Regions from separate parts of the Lactococcus sp. bn62 genome, predicted to be linked through region 2. Evidence: riboswitches for the same ligand, from Rfam matches in the RefSeq annotation. Region 2 holds a riboswitch; each other region holds the start of a gene.
The links. Region 2 has a riboswitch for lysine ahead of P3G65_RS08730 (diaminopimelate decarboxylase). Riboswitches for the same ligand answer to the same signal wherever they lie in the genome.
Positions count from the first base shown of each region.

Region 1 (5,407 bases), 1.1 Mb from region 2:
CTATTTTAGAAGTATCAAAAAAGAAAATAATTAAATTCGAAGAAGCGCTTGATTTAACGCAAGAACTTAAGCAACGCTCAGAAGAAATCCTTGATGCAAAACCTGTAAATGTTCAAGGACAAATCGCCTATGACGATGGCATCTATTACTTGGATTATACACTTGAAGTGGATTTGACTTTACCATCATCACGGAGCTTGAAGCCAGTAGAGTATCTTATGTCAATCGCTGTGAATGAAGCCTTCACCACAGATGAGTTTCTTAAAAAGAATGAAGATTTACTGGACAGTGACATAATATTTACATTGGAAGCAGATTGGATTAGTCTATCAGAATCGGTAGCTGATAATATTCTTTTAGAAATTCCCTTGCAAATTTTAGCAGAAGATGAGAAAGCTGGAGCCACAAGTTTACCTTCTGGCAAGAACTGGTCTGTCTTGTCTGAAGCAGACTATCAGAAACAAAAAGAAGAAGAAGCAGATAAAGAAAATAAATCACCTTTTGCAGGATTGGCAGATTTCTTTTCCGAAGAAAAAAATTAAGAAAAATCTCATAAAACACTTGCAACAAAATTACAATTATATTATAATTTCATTATAGAGGAAATAAAATTAAAAAGAAAAGATATTAATGAGGCTAAACTATGAATTCATCTAAACGTATTTTGATTATCGAAGACGATAAAAACATTGCGAGATTTGTTTCACTTGAGCTTGAACACGAAGGATATCAAACTGCGGTTCAAGACAATGGTCGTAAAGGTCTTGAAGAAGCAATGTCAAAAGATTATGATTTGATTTTGCTCGACTTAATGCTCCCAGAGCTGGATGGCTTTGAAGTTGCACGACGCTTACGCCGTGAAAAAGATACACATATTATTATGATGACTGCACGTGATTCAACTATGGACCGTGTAGCAGGTCTTGATATTGGAGCGGATGACTATATTACAAAACCATTCGCAATTGAAGAATTGTTAGCGCGTGTCCGTTCACTCTTCCGTCGTGAAGACCATATCCACACGATTGAAAAATCAGACAATACTTCATTCCGTGATTTGGTAATTGATAAAACAAACCGCACTGTACATCGCGGAAAAAAAGTTATTGACCTTACACGTCGTGAATACGATTTGCTTTTGACCCTGATGCAAAATGTGGGTGATGTCGTAACACGCGAATACTTGGTTTCTGAAGTATGGGGTTACGAAGAAGGTACAGAAACAAACGTTGTTGACGTTTATATCCGCTATTTGCGTAACAAAATTGACGTGGAAGGCCGCGAAAGTTATATTCAAACGGTTCGTGGTATGGGATATGTCATGCGTGACCGCAAATAATATAGGGAATATATAAGAAGATTTCTAGTGGTTTTGCCACTAGATTTATTCCTTTTATGGCGATGTAAAGAAATAGAAAAATGCGACATGGTAAAATTTTTTGATTCGAAGAAGAAAAAAGCAGAAAATCTGCCCGAGCGTAAGCGAAGCATCATGCTACGTTGGGCCTTTGCAAATACGATTTTTTGTTTTATAACCTTCACTATTTTTACAGTATTAGTTTATCAACTGACCATAACAACCTTCATCAATTCTGAAAAAGAGGACATGATGAAAGCTCTGGACAATGTTGAGCAAAGTTTGTCCCAATCGGAAAGCAAACTGTCGGAGGACAATCTTGCGAATTATTTGGCTTATGCCAAAGACTACACAGCATCCAGTCAGGGAAAAGAAAATGAGCTAGAAACACTTGGAAGTATGATTGGTTCTAGGAAGTCTTTTTATGTCTTTGATGTCGGTGAAAATTTGATTTATTCGACCAATTCGTATGGTTTCCCGCTAAGGAAAGATGTGGGGGATTCTACTCATGCTGTACGTACATTTGGTGAATATTCTGGTTATTTGGTTGAACGACCCGTTCATTCTAAGAAAACAGGGAAACTGATTGGCTATGTGCAGGCTTTCTATGATATGAGTTATTATTACAGCGTGCGAACAAAGCTGCTGATTGCCTTGATTATCTTAGAAATTATTGCTCTCTTTATTGCTCAGTTTGTCGGTTATTTTATGGCAAGTCGCTATATCAAGCCTCTAGAGCGTTTGCACGATGCGATTACTACACGTGCCAATAATTTGAAGGCGGATTTCAAACCTGTAGTGATTCAAACAGGCGATGAAATTGAAGAACTGGCGACTGTTTATAACGATATGATGATTAAGCTTAACGATTACGTTGATCAGCAGAAACGTTTTGTTTCTGATGTCAGTCACGAGCTACGTACGCCACTTGCAGTTTTAGATGGTCATTTGAATCTCTTGAATCGATGGGGGAAAAATGATCCTGAAGTGCTTGAGGAGTCTTTACAGGCCAGTATAGAAGAAGTTAGCACGATGAGAACGATGTTAGAGGAGATGCTTGCATTGGCCCGTCTTGAAAGCATTGATTTTCAAGATGAAGATCTGATCTGTGATCCAACAGAAGTTTCTAATTTTCTTAAGAAAAACTTTCTCCTTATTCATCCTGATTTAAATTTAACTGTTGAGAATTACTTGACGCCGGGTAGTTTGGCTCATATTTATCCCAACCATTATGAACAAGGCTTAAAAATTTTGATTGATAATGCGATAAAATACTCGCCTAAAGATCGCCAAGAAGTGAAAATCCATCTAGAAGAAGATGACAAATACATTATTACGACAGTTGAGGATCGTGGCTATGGCATTAGTCAAGAAGATTTAAAACATGTCTTTGAGCGCTTTTTCCGTGCCGATAAAGCACGAAATCGAGATATAGGTGGAACAGGTCTTGGTCTGTCTATTATCCAACGCATAGTGGAAAACTATGACGGGGATGTCAGTGTGACTTCCATTGTAGGCGAAGGATCGAAATTTACTTTAAAAATTCCTAAGATTAAATAAATATAAAAAGCCTACTGAGTATCTAAAAGTACTTGCTAGACTTTTAATCTTAATCTTATTTCTTGAGTTTTTTGATAATTCGAGAAAATTGTTGACATTCGTTTAAAAAAAGGTTAAGATTTAAAATACAATATACAAATAAAATGATAGAGGTCGCAATGAATAGGATGTTTTACTGAGCTGGACAAGCGTTGAAGTAAAACGGAGGAGACATTGCCGAAACGAATTCACTCGTCCAAGTGAGTTTGTTGGGGCAGCAAGGGATACTTGCTGAACTGTCGCAGTTTTGCGGAGTGCTATTCGTTACTTACTGATAATATGAATCACGTACAACGTTTAGCAACCTCTCTGTGTAAAGGTTGCTTTTTATTTGGAAAAATGAAAGAGAGAGTATTATGAGAAGAAAAAACTTATTCTTACTTGTCGCGACGTTGTTTACGGTATTATTTATCGGTAGTTCAAAAGTGAGTGCAGAACAGTTCCGTGTCGGAATGGAAGCTGCATATGCCCCTTTTAACTGGACACAATATGATGATAGCAACGGTGCTGTCCCTATTGATGGTGTAGATGGTCAATGGGCTAATGGTTACGATGTACAAGTTGCAAAAAAACTTGCTGATAAGTTAAATAAAGAATTAGTAATCGTCAAATCAAGTTGGGATGGCTTGCTGCCAGCTCTAAAATCCGGAAAAATCGATGGCATTATTGCAGGAATGTCGCCAACTGCGGAACGTAGAGAACAAATCGCCTTTTCAGAACCGTATTACACATCTAACCTTGTAATGATGGTCAAAAGTGGCGGTCCCTTTGCTCAAGCATCGAGTTTAGCAGACTTCTCTGGTGCAAAAATCACTGCTCAGCTGGGAACTTTTCACTATAACATGATTGACCAGATTGAAAGTGTTAACAAGCAAACAGCAATGAAAGATTTTTCAAGCATGCGTGTGGCTTTACAAAGTGGAGCCATCGATGGTTATGTAGCTGAACGTCCCGAAGGAGTGACAGCAGAGAAAGCAAATCCAGACTTCAAAATGATTGAATTTGGCGAAGGAAAAGGTTTTGTCACAAACTCTGATGATACAACAGTCGCAGTAGGTTTACGTAAAAATGATCCCAACTTACCTGTAATTAATAGCTTTTTGACAGGTTTTACACCTCAAGACCAAAAAGAACTGATGGATGAAATGATTGCTGCTCAACCAGAAGCTAAAATACAAGGCGCTTGGTATGATCAAATTATCAGTATTGTAAGAGATAACGGCAAACAGTTTCTTAATGGTACAGGGATGACCTTATTCATCTCTTTGATTGGTACGATTATTGGTACGGTTTTAGGTCTTCTTATTGGCGTTTATCGTACTATTCCAGAAATTAGTAATAAATTTTTAGCCTTTTTACATAAAGTATTTGGCTGGCTTATTTCAGCTTATATTGAAATTTTCCGTGGTACACCAATGATTGTTCAAGCAATGGTGCTTTACTATGGAACAGCTCTAGCTTTTGGCTTGAGTTTGGATCGGACCTTAGCTGCGCTAATTATTGTGTCCATCAATACAGGTGCTTATATGTCGGAGATTGTACGTGGCGGTATTTTCTCTGTGGATCAAGGGCAATTTGAAGCCGCGCAAGCTATCGGAATGACGCATGGGCAAACTATGCGCAAGGTTGTTTTACCACAAGTCTTGCGAAATATTCTTCCAGCAACAGGAAATGAATTTGTCATTAATATCAAAGATACATCAGTCTTATCTGTAATTTCAGTAACTGAGCTCTTTTTCCAAGGGACAACAGTGGCGCAACAAAACTTTATGTATTTCCAAACCTTTGCTGTCATCTGTGCAATTTACTTTGTCTTAACATTTACAGTAACACGTATTCTACGCTTTGTAGAAAGAAAAATGGATGGACCAGACGCTTACGTCCCAATCCAAAATCAAATGCAAGTACAAGAACCGGGGGACGCTTAAATGACAGCAATCTTAGAAATCAATCATTTAAAAAAATCATTTGGCAGTAATGAAGTGTTAAAAGACATTCACTTAACGGTAAATCAAGGCGAAGTTATTTCGATTATTGGTTCATCTGGAAGTGGTAAATCGACATTACTTCGTTCAATCAATTTATTGGAGAAGCCATCTGGTGGGGAAATAATTTATAAAGGTGAAAATGTTTTAGCAAAAGGCTTCGATATTCCTAAATATCGCACGCATCTGGGCATGGTTTTCCAAAGCTTCAACTTGTTTAACAATATGAATGTTATCGAAAATGTTATGGCTGGGCAAGTTACAGTATTGAAAAAAAGCCAAGAAGAAGCTCGGACTATTGCGCTCGAGAATCTGGAAAAAGTGGGCATGGCAAGCTTTGCTAATGCCAAACCTGCACAACTCTCCGGCGGACAAAAACAACGTGTGGCGATTGCTCGTGCGATTTCTATGAATCCAGATGTGATATTATTTGACGAGCCGACTTCAGCGCTTGATCCTGAAATGG
Region 1 is NZ_CP120417.1:594,036-599,442, forward strand. Features, by position in the region: gene P3G65_RS03300 (DUF177 domain-containing protein) at 1-542, shown strand, start outside; gene P3G65_RS03305 (response regulator transcription factor) at 644-1,339, shown strand; gene P3G65_RS03310 (HAMP domain-containing histidine kinase) at 1,427-2,917, shown strand; lysine riboswitch at 3,057-3,224, shown strand; gene P3G65_RS03315 (ABC transporter permease subunit) at 3,313-4,884, shown strand; gene P3G65_RS03320 (amino acid ABC transporter ATP-binding protein) at 4,885-5,407, shown strand, end outside.
Region 1: another riboswitch for lysine. It lies ahead of P3G65_RS03315 (ABC transporter permease subunit); the one in region 2 lies ahead of P3G65_RS08730 (diaminopimelate decarboxylase).

Region 2 (5,407 bases):
CTGTTCCAATTTGTAAAACTTTCATTATAAAATCTCCAATTCTTTAAGAAGTTGAATTTTTGCCGTTTCGGATGGCTCGTCAAGTGGCAACCGAACAGAACCGACATTATAACCGAGTTGATTCATCACAAATTTGACCGGAATTGGATTTGCTTCTATAAATAAGCTGTCAATCAAGTTCAAATATTTTTGTTGCAGACTCAAAGAATGAGCTGGGTTGGTCGCAAAAGTTTCGATTAACTCCTTAACTACATCTGGCATGAAGTTAGCCCAAACACTGATTACACCCGAAGCGCCTAAACTCAGGCATGGAACTATCATATCGTCATTACCACTATATAATGCAAAATTATTAGAAAGATAGCGGCTAATTTTTTCCACATAGGCAATATCGCCTGATGCTTCTTTTAAGCCTGTAATATTCGGGTGTTTCGCCAATACTTCTACGGCTTCAACAGAAAGATTCACTCCTGTTCTACCTGGTGCATTGTACATGATAATCGGAATATCGACAGACTCCGCAATCTTAGTAAAATGCTTTAACATCCCTGTTTCATTGGTTTTATTATAATAAGGGGTAATCACAAGCAAACTATCCGCACCTAACTTTTCAAATGCTTGAGCAAATTCCACTGCTTGTGCTGTGTTATTACTTCCTGCTCCAACATTGATATGAATACGTCCAGCAACCTGTTTAACTACAAACTCAACGATTGCTTTTTTCTCCTCAAAGCTAATCGTCGGTGCTTCTCCTGTTGTGCCTAAAATAGAAATAGCCGCACTTCCATGGCTAATCTGAAATTCAATCAGCTCAGCTAATTTTTCAAAATTTATAGAATTATCATCATTAAAGGGCGTGATGAGCGCCACAATTGAACCTTTAAGCATTATTTTCTCCTGTAGATTTATTTCAGAAACCTTTGATGAGTGTTGCGATAGAAGAAAAGGAAACTACTCATCGTATAATTTTCTTTCTCTTGAAAATCATCTCCTCTTCGCCTTGTTTTTACTCCACTCCTTTAATTTGTATCCAAATATTATTTATGATTTTATCAATGGTTAGAAGTAAAAGCTTTTACAAGCGTTCACCAGCTAATTCCCGGTAAGATTTCAAACTCAAAGCCATCCAATGTTGCAAAATAGTCTTCAGGTCGCTCTGCCCGTCGAATCATACGCGTGCTCCCATCTTGCTGAAGCAATAATTCGGAACTTCGTAATTTTGCATTATACTGATATCCCATCGAAAAACCATGCGCACCTGTGTCATGAATGACTAATAGGTCTCCCTCATCAATCACAGGAAGTTCGCGCTGCCTGGCAAATTTATCATTGTTTTCACATAATGAACCAGTCACGTCAACAATTTCTTTCACTTTATCTTCCTCCTTTCCTATAACAGTAATATGATGATAAGCATCATAAAATGCTGGTCTCATCAGATTAACTGCGCTCGCATCCACACCAATATACGTCCGATATGTTTGCTTTCTATGCAAGACACGTGTGACCAGTAAGCCATGAGGCGCCAACATAAAGCGTCCAAGTTCCGTATAAATTTTGACTTCCCCTAGGCCATTGGCAGTTAGAACTTCATCATAAACACGATGTACTCCTTCGCCGATGACAGCAATATCGTTAGGAGCTTCATCTGGACGATAATTAACGCCGATACCACCAGAAAGATTTATAAAATCAAGAGAAACGCCTGTTTTTTCACGAATTTTAAGTGCTAATTCAAATAATTGCTGTGCTAATTTTGGATAATACTCATTTGTCACAGTATTTGAAGCCAAAAAGCTATGCATTCCAAATTTCTTCACACCCAACTTTTGCAAATCTCTAATTCCCTGAATTAGTTGGGCTTTTGTCATTCCAAATTTTGATTCTTCAGGATTATCCATAATTTTGGTACCCATTGTAAAAACTCCACCAGGGTTATAGCGTAAGCTCATTGTTTCGGGAAATTCAAATCCTGCCAATGTGGATAAAAATTCAATATGGTTGTATGCATCAATATTAATCGTAGCCCCTAGCTTTTTGGCTAATAAAAATTCTTCAGCTGGAGTGTCATTTGATGAAAACATAATTTCAGACTTATCAAAACCACATTTATTTGCCAGTATAAGTTCAACATAGCTCGCGCAATCAGCTCCACAGCCTTCTTCTTGCAAAATTTTCAAAATTGCAGGCGTTGGTGTAGCTTTTACCGCAAAGAATTCTTTGAAACCTTTATTCCAAGAAAATGCTGTGTTTAGCGCCCTTGCTTTTTCACGAATTCCGTGCTCGTCATACAAATGAAATGGTGTCGGAAATTCTGCAGTAATTTTATCTAATTGATTTTTAGTAATAAATGGTACTTTCATTTCATACTCCTGTGGACTTGCTATGCAAATCTTTATCTGAAGATTTCGGTGATTTCAATGCTCTGGAGGGTTGTCAAAAATTGTAACTGAAAGAAGGAAGATTTTACTTTTAGTCTACCAAATGATATTTTTTCCCATCTCAATCTTTAACTCTGTCTCCAGTGCCCTTTGACCACTGATATAATGAGTTTCGATGTAAGAAGCAGAGTTTTTCTTATTCGTTGACTCGCTAAAACATTATTCTATCGTTGTCGCGCTTCAACCTGCAAACTCACATCATATAAAAACAAAAGGCACTTGTAAGTACAAGCGCCTTTTATGTCGTCATGAAAATAGAGTTAAAAAAGAATTCTATATTATTCGGTTCGATCACTTAGCGCCAGACTTATTCAAGTCCGAGTGGTATAGGTGTTTCCTATACCCCCACGCTAGCCAGATACCTCTGTTGCTAACGTTCGGCAATGATTACCTTTCGTACACGGTCGTCGGATGCCTCCTCTCGTGTAGTACTCATTTGCATTGCTACCTCTAATTTATTTTTCACAATTATAATATTTTCAGTATTGTTTGTCAATTGAAAACTTTTCAAATTTTTAGTATTGACTTATTTTTTTCTTTAAAACTGCTTTAAATCAAGGTTTACAAGGTGTATTTTTTATCTGAACTTCCGAATCTCCAAAATATTTTGCAACATTGTTTTGTGAATTTTTAAAATAAAATGCTATAATACAAATTTAAAACGACGAATATACGGAGTTTTTGCTTGAAGCCAACTTTAACTATTGACCTGCGGAGGTGCTATGTATGGATTTATCAAATAAATTTAACACTAATCTTGGAAAAATTGAAATTTCTAAAATTCGTGAATTTGATCAGGAAATCTCCAAAATACCGAATGTTTTGAAATTAACACTTGGTGAACCAGATTTTCCGACACCTGAACATATCAAAAAAGCTGCAATTGATGCGATTGATGCCGATGAAAGTCATTATACTGGCATGCGTGGCCTGATTGAACTCCGTCATGCAGCCAGTCAATTTGTAGCTGAAAAATACAATTTACATTACGATGCTGAAACAGAAATTTTGACCACAGTTGGTGTCACAGAGGCGATTGCTACTTGTCTCCTTTCAATTATTGAACCTGGCGATAAAGTTCTAATCCCAGCACCTGCTTACTCAGGTTATGCGCCTGTAGTAAGCTTAGCTGGCGGTCAATTGGTCGAGATTGATACCACAACTGATAAATTTGTCTTAACTCCTGAAAAACTTGAGCAAGTATTGAACGAAACCGAGAATATCAAGGCTATCATCCTTAATTATCCTTCAAATCCAACGGGCATAACTTACACTCATGCCCAACTTAAAACACTTGCTGAAATCATCAAAAAACATGAAATTTTTGTCCTTTCTGACGAAGTTTATTCTGAAATTAACTATAGCCAACATGTACATACTTCTATTTCGACCTTTTTACGTGATCAAACTTTTGTACTTAATGGCCTTTCAAAATCACATGCGATGACGGGTTGGCGAATGGGGCTGATTTTTGCACAAAAATACTTGATTGATCAGCTTGTAAAAACACACCAATATCTGGTTACTTCTGCCTCAACACAATCGCAATGGGCAGCAGTTGAAGCTCTGAGTAAAGGAAAAAATGATGCTGAGCTAATGAAAGCCGAATACCTCAAACGGCGGGATTACATTATTGAGAAGATGACTGAACTTGGCTTTGAAATTATCAAGCCAGACGGGGCTTTCTATATTTTTGCCAAAATTCCAGCAGAATATAACAGCAATTCTTTTGAATTTTTATATGATTTTGCAAAGAAAAAACATGTAGCATTCATTCCAGGCTCAGCCTTTGGCCAATATGGTGAAGGTTATGTCCGTTTGTCCTATGCAGCTTCAATGGAAGTGATTAAGATTGCTATGGAGAGATTGAAAGAATATCTTTCGGAATAACTTACTATTATGGTTGTGCTATACTCAGAGTTTATCTTTGCTTTAATGTAAACCTTCTCAAAAAAGACGAGATTTTTCTCGTCTTTTTTGTTATGTATTCATTCTTGTTATTAATTAACGAAAATAGGTTTGGCTTGTAAAAAAGAGATTGTTTTAATGTGTAAATCCATATACTTTATTTTTAGGATTATTATGGTATTTAAGATGTGCCTTATTCAAAAATTCAATAGCTTCTTGCATATCTTGCACGTAATTGTATGCCATATTCATTCCAAAATCCGCTCGAATTACTATCCGTTGTATAATATTATCCTCTAAGTTTTTTGGTAAAGGATAGGCTGGCACTTGCCATCCTTTCATTAATAAACGATCGGCTAAGTCGTATAAATCCCAGTCACAATTTCTGTCTTCTCTTAATTTATAGCATACAATTGGAAGTTGTGAACCATCATTTACAATTTCAAATAAACCTGTTTTTTCAATTGATTTTGCTAAATACATCGCTACTTTATGCGTTCTTTCATGTATAGCTTTGTATCCATCAAAACCATAGCGTACAAAATTATAATATTGTCCTATCAGCTGAGCCGCGCTATGAGAAAAGTTAATAGCCATGGTTGGTAATTCTCCTCCAAGATAGCTTACTTTAAAAATTAACTCCTCTGGTAAATATTTCTTATCACGCCATAATACCCAACCTACTCCAGGATAAACGAGACCGTACTTATGACCTGATGTATTGATGGAAATGACATTTTTTAATCGAAAATCCCACTTAAGATGTGGTTCAACAAATGGTGCATAAAGTCCACCTGAAGCAGCATCTACGTGTATGTACACTTTATAATCTGTACGTTTGTTGTGTTCTTCAACTAACTTATCAAGAGCCTTGATATCGTCATATCTTCCTGTATACGTAATCCCCATAATCCCCACAATACCAATAGTATATTCATCAACATAATCCATAACCTTGTCTAGATTAATTGACATGTGGTTTTTGTCCATCGGTACTTCACGCATTTCAATATCCCAATATACACAGAATTTTTCCCAACAAACTTGATACCCAGAAG
Region 2 is NZ_CP120417.1:1,676,291-1,681,697, forward strand. Features, by position in the region: gene dapB (4-hydroxy-tetrahydrodipicolinate reductase) at 1-25, opposite strand, end outside; gene dapA (4-hydroxy-tetrahydrodipicolinate synthase) at 25-888, opposite strand; gene P3G65_RS08730 (diaminopimelate decarboxylase) at 1,086-2,363, opposite strand; lysine riboswitch at 2,730-2,902, opposite strand; gene P3G65_RS08735 (pyridoxal phosphate-dependent aminotransferase) at 3,168-4,331, shown strand; gene P3G65_RS08740 (glutamate decarboxylase) at 4,485-5,407, opposite strand, start outside.

Region 3 (5,407 bases), 380 kb from region 2:
GGGATTTGAACTTAGATACCGTGTGGAAGATGGCCGACAAATTTTCGGGAGTGGCTGAAACAACAGCTTCCATAGTTGGCGATCCAGCCTGTGATTTGACTATTGCATGGGAAATATTTGATGAGAAACAAAGAAAGATATTTTTCTCCGCCGCTGAAGCCGATAAGGCAACAGTCATCCGCGCTCGCGTTTGGGCTATTTACAAGGCAATGAAAAATTATAACGCTGCCGATATTGATCAGTCTATACTGGCGCGTGATGTTCTTTTCCGAATCAATGAAGAGCTCGGTCTTGGCGCAGAGCCAGACCTTTATTAGAAGGAATGAAAAATGGCTTACCAAGCTTTATATAGAAAATACCGTAGTCAAAGATTTGATGAGATGGTTGGCCAAGAAGTGGTGGCCACAACCTTAAAGAATGCTATCGTTAATGGGCAGATTTCCCACGCTTATCTTTTTAGTGGTCCACGTGGGACAGGAAAAACTTCCGCGGCAAAAATTTTTGCCAAAGCAATTAACTGTCCTAATCAGAAAGAGGGAGAGCCTTGTAACACTTGTGATATTTGTCAAGCTATTACCCAAGGCAGCCTTGAAGATGTGATTGAACTTGATGCTGCTTCGAATAATGGGGTTGACGAAATCCGTGAGATTCGAGATAAATCAACCTATGCAGCCAGTCGCGCAACTTATAAGGTTTATATTATCGATGAGGTTCATATGCTTTCAACGGGAGCATTCAACGCTTTACTGAAAACCTTGGAAGAGCCTACAGATAATGTTGTCTTTGTTTTAGCAACAACTGAGCTTCAAAAAATTCCGGCAACAATTATTAGTCGTGTGCAAAGATTTGCTTTTAAAGCTATCACAACAAATGATATTCGTCAGCACTTAGCAGAAGTTTTAGCTGATGAGAAGATTGAGTTTGAAGATGCGGCACTTGATGTCATTGCAAAATCTGCCGAGGGAGGAATGCGTGATGCCTTGAGTTTATTGGATCAGGCCTTAAGTTTTTCTGATGGCAAGCTTGCAGAGAAGGATGCTCTTTTAGTGACAGGCTCCATTGCCAATGAAGCGCTTGTCTCTTATGTTGCAGCATTGATCGCTTCAGATGGACCAACTGCACTTGATGCTTTGGAGAAAATCTTTCTTGAAGGTAAAAATATGTTACGTTTTACGGAAGATCTCTTAACTTATTTCCGTGATTTGCTTTTGCGGGAAAATAATGAAATCCCACGACCTCGTCTTTACCAATGGATCAATATTGCGATTGAGTCTCTGAAAATTATTAAAGAAACAACACAGAGTAAAATTGCTGCTGATGTGATGACGATGCGTCTTGTAGATGCAGGTGCTTATTCTTCTGCGGAAGATAAGGAAGTTCCGGAAAGTTTGAACCATGAGCTTCAGGCTTTAAAAGCAGAAGTTGCAGAGCTAAAAGCTAAAGTGGCAGAAACGGGCAGCCAAACGGTGGTATCCACTGTCAGTCAAGAAGTTCAAATTAAGCAGCAAGTGAAAACGAAAACAGTCACCGAAAAGTACACTGTAAATCAAGATTTGGTTTTTAAAGCTTTAAAGGAAGCGACCAACGAAGCTCGTCAAGCAGTTTTTGGTGCATGGCCTGAGATTGTTTCCAGCTTTACCAAACCTTCAGACCGTGCCTTAATCAATAATACTGCCCCCGTGGCAGCCTCAAGCAATTTTGTGGTAGTTACTTTTCCTCATGGTAATTTAGCAAAGCGTGTTACGGAAAATGAAAACCTACAATTAACTTTTGGCAATTTAATGTCATCAATATTGGGATTTTCGCCTGAGATTATTGCTTTAGCAGAGCAAGATTGGCAGGCTGTACGTCAAGAGTATGTCTTAAGCCTTAAAAAAGGGGAGCAGCATGTTACAAAAGATACGGAATCTGAGCCAGAAGAAGAAGAAGTTCTTGTAAGTAAGGCCAAAGAATTTTTTGGTGAAAAAGTGAAGATAATCAACGACTAAAAAAACGCCTTATGGCGTTTTTATATTCGTTTTAATCAATATCACGGCTTAAATCAACTTCTTCAAGCGGAATAAGTTTTGTTTTCTTCACGATTTTGTAAGAGAAATATAAAATCAAGAAGAGAGGTAAAGCAAGGTAGGTTGTAATGATGCTTTGCGCATTCATCGTTACGGTAGTAATTTGCCCGATAACGATAATGATTGAAAGAATAAGAGCGATGATTGGCCCAATAGGGAACCATTTAGCATGGTAGCCTAACTCAGAAAGTTTGTGACCTTGTTTAATAAAAGCACGGCGGAAGCGGAAATGACAGATAGCAATTCCAATCCAAGCCAAGAAACCAGATAAACCGGAAGCAGCGACCAAATAGAAATAAATCTCAGTTCCGAAGATACTTGTTAAGAAGGCCAAAAGACCGATGGCAACAGTCGCTAAAATTGCATAAATTGGTACCCCGTTGCTTGTATTTGTTTTAGCGAAGATTTTCGGTGCATGCCCCTCTTTTGCCATACCAAAAAGCATGCGAGAAGCAGCATATAACCAAGAATTGGCAGATGAAATAACCGAGGTTAAGATGACAGCATTCATAACGGATGCAGCAGCAGCTAAGCCAGCACGTTCAAATACCAAGGTAAATGGAGAAACGGTAATGTCGCTTTGGGTTGCTGCACGGAGAAGACTTGGGTCTTTATAGTAAACCAAGGCACCGATTACGAATATTGAGAGGAAATAGAAAATAATAATCCGCCAAAAGACTTGTTTAATCGCTGAGGGTACATTTTTCTCAGGGTTTTCTGACTCGCCGGCTGCGATACCAACGATTTCTGTACCTTGGAAAGAGAAGCCTGCAATCATGAAGACAGCAATCATACCTCCAATACCACCGACAAAACCATGATTTCCTCCAGCAGAAAGATTGCGTGCCACATCTGGCTTATAACTCATAACTCCAAAAATTGTTGCGAGACCAATCACGATAAAGGCGATAACAGCGATGACTTTAATTGTCGCCATCCAAAATTCTGCTTCACCATAAGCTTTAGCTGAAATGAGGTTAACCAAGAGGATGAGCGCAATCACAATAGTCGACCATATCCATGTGGGCACATGGGGCAACCAGAACTGCATAATAACACCAACTGTAGCTGCCTCAACCGCTACAGTAATTGCTGAGTTAAACCAATAGTTCCATCCCATAGCGAAGCCGAAAGCTTTATCTACATAACGGTCAGCGAAAGAAGCAAAAGAGCCTGATACTGGAAGATAGGAAGCCATTTCACCTAAAGACGTCATAAGGAAGAAAACCATGAGCCCAATGGCGACATAGGCAACTAACGCGCCTAAAGGTCCAGCTTGAGAAATCGTTGCGCCTGATGCAACAAATAGCCCGGTACCAATAGTTCCTCCTAAGGCAATCATTGTTAAGTGACGATGTTTAAGGCCACGTTTAACTTGCGTGGATGGCGTGGCCTCATTATTTGAAGTATTATCCATTACTTCTCTCCTAAATTTATAAATATTAATACAAAAAGCAATCCCTAGAGATTGCTAAACGTCAGAAAGATCTTTCATCCGAATAGCGCATCATGGTCATAGTTAGACCACGACAGTTTAACAGGTATTTCCCGCTAAACCAAGAAAAGTCGGTGAGCATAACTTCTCTTTCGGCAACCGCTCCTGGGCTAAACTTCTCAGCATGCTCTAGCTCTGCTTAGCTTATTATTGGTTGCGACCTCTATCGTTTATTAAGTATTTATGAATATTTTAGATTAATTTGAGAGGGATGTCAAGGACGAGCCTACTAGATTTGAATAATTATACATGCTGTTGTTTAAAATTACAGATTTTTTAATGTTTAGCCATTAAAAATCTAGACATTTGTTTTAGAGATTAAAAAGAGTTATAATATAAGAAGAGATGATTGCGTTTTCATCTCAATTATATCTGGAGGTGGTTTTCAATGACGTTTACCCCAAAATATGTATCTCCAACTTACGCGGGAGAAAAAATAGTATGCGTAACCCGTAGCCAGGAAGGGGAAATTTCCCACTTATACCAGCGCTTTGATAGCCGTTGCAAGTTGCATTTTATCGTGAAAAAGCTTGGCTATTATCAATCGAAAGAAGGTGAGTATCGCTACATTCCAGCTAATGTGCTTGATGTAGTCGCTTAATAATAAAAAATGATGAGAAATCTTCTGCAGAGGCAGAGGGTTATTTTTTATTTTATAATAGAATAAATAAGATAAATCAACTTGCAAAATGTAGCTAAATTTGATATAATATATACTTGTGAGTAAAAACTCATAACTTACACAGGCTCCAACCTGTGTCATTAGTCCAAAAGGAGGAAAAATCAATGACAAAATACGAAATTCTTTATATTATTCGTCCAAACATTGAAGAAGAAGCAAAGAAAGCCCTCGTTGAACGTTTCGATAGTATCTTGACTGACAACGGTGCTGCTAATCTTGAGTCTAAAGACTGGGAAACACGCAAACTCGCTTACGAAATTCAAGACTTCCGCGAAGGTATCTACCACATCGTAACTCTTGAAGCTGCTACTGATTCAGAAGCTTTGAGCGAATTTGACCGTCTTGCTAAGATTAACGGCGACATTCTTCGTCACATGATCACTAAAGTAGAAGCTTAATTCTAGTTTAGCTGGACAAATTTAAAGGAGAAGCATCATGATTAATAATGTTGTTTTGGTCGGACGCGTTGTGCGTGACCCTGAACTGCGATACACACCGCAAAATACTGCGGTTGCTACATTTACGATTGCTGTTAACCGTCGTTTTAAAAACGCGCAAGGCGAACGTGAAGCTGATTTCATTAACTGTGTCATCTGGCGCCAATCTGCTGAAAACTTGGCAAATTGGGCTAAAAAAGGTGCCTTGATTGGTGTAACAGGTAGTATTCAAGTGCGAAATTATGAGAACAAAGAAGGTCAACGTGTTTACGTGACTGAAGTATTGGCTGATAACTTCCAAATGCTTGAAAGTCGTGCCGCACGTGAAGGTGGCTCTGGTTCATATTCTGCACCACAGCAACAACAATCACAAAATCGTCCTTTTGCTGGCTCTAACAGCTCAGCAGGAAATTCAACACCTGATTTTGGTCGTGATGCAGATCCATTTGGTGGCTCACCAATGGAAATCTCAGATGATGATCTTCCATTCTAATAAGTAAGGCAGCTGTATAAGGCAGTCTATCTGAGCCCTATTCGTTGAGTATAAAAGCGGTATCCGTATTGACTTTTCTACTCAACAACATCATACAATAATATAAGGAGAAACACACTATGGCTTTTCAAAAACGTGGTGGCTTCAAACGCCGTAAAAAAGTTGACTTTATCGCAGCTAACAAAATCGAAGTTGTTGATTATAAAGACACTGAACTCTTAAAACGTTTTATCT
Region 3 is NZ_CP120417.1:2,059,735-2,065,141, reverse strand. Features, by position in the region: gene P3G65_RS10750 (hypothetical protein) at 1-317, shown strand, start outside; gene dnaX (DNA polymerase III subunit gamma/tau) at 330-1,988, shown strand; gene P3G65_RS10740 (amino acid permease) at 2,020-3,483, opposite strand; lysine riboswitch at 3,559-3,735, opposite strand; gene P3G65_RS10735 (hypothetical protein) at 3,950-4,162, shown strand; gene rpsF (30S ribosomal protein S6) at 4,348-4,641, shown strand; gene ssb (single-stranded DNA-binding protein) at 4,679-5,173, shown strand; gene rpsR (30S ribosomal protein S18) at 5,293-5,407, shown strand, end outside.
Region 3: another riboswitch for lysine. It lies ahead of P3G65_RS10740 (amino acid permease); the one in region 2 lies ahead of P3G65_RS08730 (diaminopimelate decarboxylase).